DNA from 3 places in the Congzhengia sp. genome. Region 1 is predicted to be linked to each of the others. Evidence: a T-box and tRNA genes for the amino acid it is inferred to sense, from the RefSeq annotation. Region 1 holds a T-box; the other regions hold tRNA genes.
What was found. A T-box is a leader RNA that pairs with one kind of tRNA and senses whether it is charged. The one in region 1 lies ahead of pheS (phenylalanine--tRNA ligase subunit alpha), so its partner is inferred to be a tRNA-Phe.

Region 1 (2,259 bases):
CGTTTTCAATTTCGTCGCCTAAATTTTCAATTCCCTCAACTTTCGAACCAGACATTGTCATGGCGTGGTTATATTGTTCCGGCGTAATGCCTGTCATATCTAAATAATCTGAAAGCCAGCTAAGTGGTAATTTCATAATGTTTCATACCTTTCTACCCGCTTTTCGTTTTGCGCCGCCTCTGCGGGTGTTAACTTGCAGCGCACAAATTAAAACTGTTTTAAGAACCGAATGTCGTTTTCATATAAAAGACGCATATCGTCAATGTTCATTCTTCTCATAACAATGCGTTCAAGGCCCATGCCGAATGCAAAACCGCTGTAAACATCTGGGTCTATGTTGCACCGTCTTAAAACATCGGGGTGTACCATACCGGCGCCCAAAAGCTCAATAAAGCCTTCTCCCTTGCACACACGGCAGCCCTTGCCGCCGCACACAAAGCAGGAAACGTCCACCTCTGCGCTGGGCTCTGTAAACGGAAAGTGGTGCGGACGAAGACGGATTTTTGCCTCCTGCCCGTAAAGGGTTTGTAAAAATTGCTCCAGCGTTCCCTTTAAGTCCGCCATGGTGATGCCTTTGTCAACAACAAGGCCTTCCACCTGATGAAACACGGGAGAGTGGGTTGCGTCCACCGCGTCACTTCTGTAAACGCGGCCCGGCGCAATAATGCGAATCGGCGGGCGGCTCTTTTCCATTACACGAACCTGTATCGGTGACGTCTGCGTACGCAGCACCACGTTGTCGCTGATATAAAACGTATCCTGGGTGTCGCGGGCCGGGTGTTCTTTCGGAATGTTCAGCGCTTCAAAGTTATAATAGTCCAGCTCAACATCAGGGCCTTCCGCGACAGAAAAGCCCATGCCCAAAAATATATCTTTAACTTCTTCCAATACCTTTGTAATCGGGTGCAAACCACCGATATGAGGACGCTTACCCGCCATGGTAACGTCAATAACCTCGTCTTTCAGCTTCTGTTCCCGCTCTGCCTTTAAAAGCTCGTTTCGTTTTTCTGCAATTGAGTTTTCAATCGCCGTACGGATGTCGTTTGCCAATGCTCCGATAACCGGGCGCTCCTCTGCCGACAAAGACCCCATCTGGCGAAGCACCTGTGTCAGTTCGCCTTTTTTCCCCAGCACACGAATTCGAACGTCTTCTAAGGACTGAACCGTATGGAGCTGAGAAAGCTTTTCCTCTGCAGCTTTTTTAATGGATAATAACTGCTCTTTCATTGTTCTAAACCTTTCTGCCCACCAATTTTTCCGTTCTTTGCGTGGGCTTACAAAGCGCGGTTTGTAGAAAAGGGCACAAAAAAACTGCCTGCCCCAAAAGGGACGGACAGTTATATCCGCGGTACCACCCTGATTTCTTCCTTAATAAATAAGAAAGACACTTCATTTACGCGTAACGTGCGCCATTCGCCGCGCCCTAATCAGTTAACCCGTTCAAGCGTGGAACTCCGAAGTGAAATTTCGCCTTCCGCCTTAACCGGATTTTCTCTCAGCCGGTGAAAAATCCTCTCTTTTATAGGTAGTGCGGGGTTACTTTGCTTCATCATTGCCGAAAAATATTTATTTTTTTATATTTTATCACAGTTTAAAACGAATTGCAAGCTGATTTTAAAAAAACTGCAGAATTTCAGAAAAAAAAGTTTTTGCAATTCCTTTTTTTTGAAGTTAATTCAAGTTTTTTAGGAAATTTTCACAATTTAGTGTTGACTAAAATGAAAAAAATATATATAATAGTTTTATGCGATTTTAAAAGGAGGAAAACACAAATGAGAAAAAGTATCGCGAAATTAATCATCGCCCTACTTGTTATCATCACATCAGTCATTGTCGTACTGGTGGGTATGAATATAAGCGTTTTCGATTATGACATTCAATATCCCAACGCTTTAGACGAGGATTGGGGTATCAGACAGGGGCTCGACTTGGTCGGCGGGTCGGTAATCACATACGAAGCACAGGCAGACTCTGTTACAGACGAACAGATGAAATCTGTGGAAAACGTATTGAGAAACCGTTTAGACTCGCTGGGCTACAGCGAAGCTACCGTTTCGCGTCAGGGAGATAAAAAGGTCAGAGTTGAAATTCCCGCCATTCAAGATCCGCAGGAAGCGGTTGACACGCTGGGACAAACCGCCGTGCTCTCGTTTCAGGATTCTGACGGCAACGTTGTTTTAGAGGGCTCCGACGTTGATTCTGCAACCGCCGCTTACGGCCAGATTGACGAAACAGGCGCTGCTGCACACTATGTAAAAC
Region 2 (2,259 bases), on a different contig from region 1:
TGGTTTTAGAACCAACATGTGGGCGCTTAGCTCAGCTGGGAGAGCATCTGCCTTACAAGCAGAGGGTCACAGGTTCGAGCCCTGTAGCGCCCACCACGTCGCAGCAAACTACGCTGCATTCAAAAATCCTACTCAAATGAGTGGGATTTTTTCATATGCTCCGTTGCTGCTCCTCTTTCGCAAAAGGTCACGCTTGCTGTGGCTATGCCCTTGTAAACGCGGGCATCACGCCTCCGCCGCGCTATCAACCTTTTGCGAGTATGCGCCTGCGGCGCAAAGATATCTAAATTGTTCACTCTTTCCACATCGGAGTAAGCTTTGCTTGCTCCGATTTTTCTTTGCAAAAAAAAGATAGCAGTTCGCATTGTTGCGGCACGCCATTTGGCGTGCCGCTTTTTGATATAATGTATGTCACGAACGACAAAATATGACATATACTGATATTGGGATTTGTTCCCAATCAATTATCTTGGAGGTTTTATTTTATGTCTTGTTGTTCAGGATCAAACAATTTTAACAGAAACGAATTAGAGCGCGCAGTCCGCGCTGCTGAAAGGGCCGCCTGTATGGCAGAACGTGCTGAAAAAGCTGCATGTGAAGCTGCTTGCACAGCAAAAGAAGCCGCTTGTGCGGCTGAAGCTGCTGCTGCAAAAGCAGCAGAAAGCGCCTGTGAAGCACAGGAGGCACTTCGGGAAGTGCGCCGCATTGTTGAGGAAGCCGTCGACGACTCCTGCGGCGGTTTCGACCACGGCGGCTGTTTCTGCCGGTAATCGTGTTTTCAAAAGCCGCCATACGGCGGCTTACATAGAATTCTGAAAAAATCATGGAATATCACTGCGGATTTCACATATATTATGATTGTGAGGCAAAAAATTAAAAAAACTCTTGACAGTGCCAGATGATTATGCTATAATAACAAAGTCGCAGGAAAATTTTATTGAATGCGGCTCGGTAGTTCAGTTGGTTAGAATGCCAGCCTGTCACGCTGGAGGTCGTGGGTTCGAACCCCATCCGAGTCGCCAACCCATGCCTCTGTAGCTCAGTCGGTAGAGCAAGGGACTGAAAATCCCTGTGTCGGTGGTTCGATTCCGCCCGGAGGCACCACCGTGTTATTTTTTAGATGTTATTGTGCGGGAGTGGCTCAGTGGTAGAGCGTCACCTTGCCAAGGTGAACGTCGCGAGTTCGAATCTCGTCTTCCGCTCCAAAAACTAAAATCTTGCCTTAAAGTTAAGGCAAGATTTTAGTTTCAAAATTGAATGAAACGGCGCCATAGCCAAGTGGTAAGGCATGGGTCTGCAACACCCTGATTCCCCAGTTCAAATCTGGGTGGCGCCTCCACGTTGCGGCGAACCTTTTGGTTCGCCGCATTTTCATGCGAAAATACGGCTTCACTTAATCGGCTGCCGCTCCTCTTTCGCAAAAAGGCACGCTTATGCCTGTTCACTTGCAAGCTCGCTTGCAACGGCTTACAGTTACTGCCGCCTTTTCGCGAGTATGTGCCTGCGGCGCATAGGTATTTTTTTTGGAAGGGTTAAGCCATCTAATATATCCTTTTTCATATGTATTTACACAGCCAATCAATTTATATGGTCAATTGTTTGAAATATGACAGTTGGCTTTTTACAATTTACTTAATTGTAACTAAATGGTTCTTTTTCAGTGCTATATGTATATTTTATCAAATTTGGTACATCATAATGGCAAATAACTGTTATGGTACAGATTTTTCAGCAAAACCCGTAGTCGTGGGCTGTGCGGGCGCTGTTGAAGGAAAGAGGAGTATTATTTATGGAAAAAATTAAAGCTATTCAGTATGGATGCGGAAAAATGAGTAAATATACATTGCGATATATGTACGAGCACGGAGTACAAATTGTTGGTGCAATTGATATAAACCCTGAAGTGGTCGGAATGGATATTGGTGATTTTGCAGAGCTTGGTGTCAAAACGGGTGTGATTATCAATAGCAATGCCGACGAAATCTTGGACAACACCGATGCTGATATCGCAGTTGTTACACTTTTCAGTCTGGTTAGTGACTGCTACGAACACTTTGTTAAATGTCTGAGTCGTGGAATCAACGTCATCTCGACCTGCGAGGAGGCTACCTATTGTTGGACAACCGACCCTGTACGTGCTAACACTCTTGACGTTATTGCCAAAGAACATGGCTGCACATTTGTCGGAAGCGGAATGGAGGATACTTTCTGGATAAACATGGTCGGTATGATTGCTGGGAGTTGTAATAGTATCAAAAA
Region 3 (2,259 bases), on a different contig from region 1:
AATTGCTTCTGTGTGGTATTTTGCTGATGAACAGCAGGTGCGTTATCCGGAAGGCAACATTGCAATTGGTTAATATTGAATTTTATTGGAGGAAAACCATGAATTTTATGAGAAAAGCAGAACAAAGCCACTCCTATGGCGTTATTGGGCTGGGACGGTTTGGAAAAGCCCTGTCCCTTGCGCTGGCAGCCAGCGGACACGAACTTTTGGTAATTGACGCAGACGAAGATAAAATCCGTCAGCTCAGAGAATATACGGAAAATGCCTTTGTAGTTAAGACGCTGGACAAAGAATCCCTTTCCGACACCGGCATTCAAAACTGCGACACGGTGGTGGTGTGTATTGGAGAAAAAATGGACGTTTGCATTTTAACTGTGCTCTATTTAAACGCCCTGGGAATTCAACGCGTAATCGCAAAAGCCAACAGCGAAGAACACGGCGAAATTTTAAAAAAGCTGGGCGCCGAGGTGGTTTTCCCCGAGCACGATATGGCTGTGCGTCTTGCAAGGCGGCTTGAAACCTCTAAAATGATTAATTATATCGAGCTGAGCGAAAAGGTCGACATTTCCACTCTCTGTATTCCAGAGGCATTTATCGGCGAAACAATCGGTTCTGTTGATGTGAGAAAAAAGTTTGGCTTAAACATCATTGCGGTGGAGAATCCTGCCGGAGTAATGACGGAGCTGACTTCAGACTACCGTTTTACCGAGGAGGACGCCATTGTCGTTATTGGCGACAGGGAGAAAATTAATGCATTGGAAGCGAAATGTTATTAATAGAAAAAAAGACCGTTACCGGTCTTTTTTTATGTCTAATTTCGGATAAAAAAATCGGAACAAGCTTTGCTTGTTCCGAAATGGAGCGGAAGACGAGATTCGAACTCGCGACGTTCACCTTGGCAAGGTGACGCTCTACCACTGAGCCACTCCCGCACAATAACATCTAAAAAATAACACGGTGGTGCCTCCGGGCGGAATCGAACCACCGACACAGGGATTTTCAGTCCCTTGCTCTACCGACTGAGCTACAGAGGCATGGGTTGGCGACTCGGATGGGGTTCGAACCCACGACCTCCAGCGTGACAGGCTGGCATTCTAACCAACTGAACTACCGAGCCATAAAGACAAATTGGTGGGCGCTACAGGGCTCGAACCTGTGACCCTCTGCTTGTAAGGCAGATGCTCTCCCAGCTGAGCTAAGCGCCCAATTTTGTCCGTCGTCTCAGCGACAAAAATATTATACTATAAAATAATCGGTTTGTCAAGTAAAATTTTTTTATTTTTACTTTTTATAAAAATATAAGCAATAGCGCAACTTTTTTGTTCTATTCCTTGACTTTTTTTCAAAACCGGGGTATAATATGAGAGTAATTCTCAAATTCAGGAGGATACAATGAACGACAGAAACAGCTACAACACGAAACAAAAACAATTGATTTATGACTTTTTTGCGGCAAATCCAGACCGGCAGTTTTCCGCCAAAGAAGTTTCAAACAGCGTGAAGCAGCAGGCAAAAATTGGGGAAAGCACCGTTTACCGCTTGATAAAAAAGCTGACGGAGGACGGTGAAATCCGCCGATTCAGCGGAAAAGACGTGAAAGCGGTGGTTTATCAGTTTGCCAACCAAAGCGAGCACTGCCATGAGCATTTTCACTTAAAATGTACCGGCTGCGGAGAGCTGATTCATTTAAACTGCGGACTGGTGAAGGAGTTTGAGGCGCACATGACCAGCCACCACGGCTTTTCCATTGACCATTTAAAGACCATTATATATGGCACCTGCGCCAACTGCGCAAACAAAAAGGAGATAAAAACATGAAACAACCATATAAAAAATTAATGGCCCTGGCACTGATATTTTCTGCGGTTCTCTCCCTGTTTGGGTGCGGCCCGGCGGAACCCCCTTCCGGCGGCGGGGATAAAAAACTAAAAATTGTCGCCACAAACTTTCCGCCCTTTGACTTTGCGCGGCAGCTTGCCGGCGAATTGGCAGACGTTACCATGCTGCTCTCTCCCGGCCAAGAGAGCCACACCTTTGAACCAACGCCCCAAGATATTATTAAAATTCAGCAGGCAGACATTTTTATCATGGGCGGCGGCGAATCTGACCAATGGGCAAAAAAACTGATTTCCTCCTCCCAGCTTGACGAGGGGAAAACACTTTTCATGATGGACTGCGTGGAAACCGTTCCCGAAGAACTTACCGAGGGAATGAACCACAATCACGAAGAACACGCAGACGAAGACCACAGCGGATTTT

Region 2: it encodes a tRNA-Phe, which carries the amino acid that the T-box ahead of pheS (phenylalanine--tRNA ligase subunit alpha) is inferred to sense. The anticodon was not compared.
Region 3: it encodes a tRNA-Phe, which carries the amino acid that the T-box ahead of pheS (phenylalanine--tRNA ligase subunit alpha) is inferred to sense. The anticodon was not compared.

The regions. Positions count from the first base shown of each region.
Region 1 covers NZ_JAXUNN010000007.1:57,646-59,904, forward strand. Annotated here, with positions in the region: gene pheT (phenylalanine--tRNA ligase subunit beta) at 1-136, opposite strand, end outside; gene pheS (phenylalanine--tRNA ligase subunit alpha) at 208-1,227, opposite strand; T-box leader at 1,323-1,562, opposite strand; gene secD (protein translocase subunit SecD) at 1,773-2,259, shown strand, end outside.
Region 2 covers NZ_JAXUNN010000038.1:108,084-110,342, forward strand. Annotated here, with positions in the region: tRNA gene WIG73_RS09220 (tRNA-Val) at 21-96, shown strand; gene WIG73_RS09225 (hypothetical protein) at 486-770, shown strand; tRNA gene WIG73_RS09230 (tRNA-Asp) at 946-1,022, shown strand; tRNA gene WIG73_RS09235 (tRNA-Phe) at 1,029-1,104, shown strand; tRNA gene WIG73_RS09240 (tRNA-Gly) at 1,131-1,205, shown strand; tRNA gene WIG73_RS09245 (tRNA-Cys) at 1,265-1,339, shown strand; gene WIG73_RS09250 (dihydrodipicolinate reductase) at 1,790-2,259, shown strand, end outside.
Region 3 covers NZ_JAXUNN010000006.1:4,318-6,576, reverse strand. Annotated here, with positions in the region: gene WIG73_RS00430 (potassium transporter TrkG) at 1-73, shown strand, start outside; gene WIG73_RS00425 (TrkA family potassium uptake protein) at 99-776, shown strand; tRNA gene WIG73_RS00420 (tRNA-Gly) at 858-932, opposite strand; tRNA gene WIG73_RS00415 (tRNA-Phe) at 959-1,034, opposite strand; tRNA gene WIG73_RS00410 (tRNA-Asp) at 1,041-1,117, opposite strand; tRNA gene WIG73_RS00405 (tRNA-Val) at 1,130-1,205, opposite strand; gene WIG73_RS00400 (transcriptional repressor) at 1,393-1,818, shown strand; gene WIG73_RS00395 (metal ABC transporter substrate-binding protein) at 1,815-2,259, shown strand, end outside.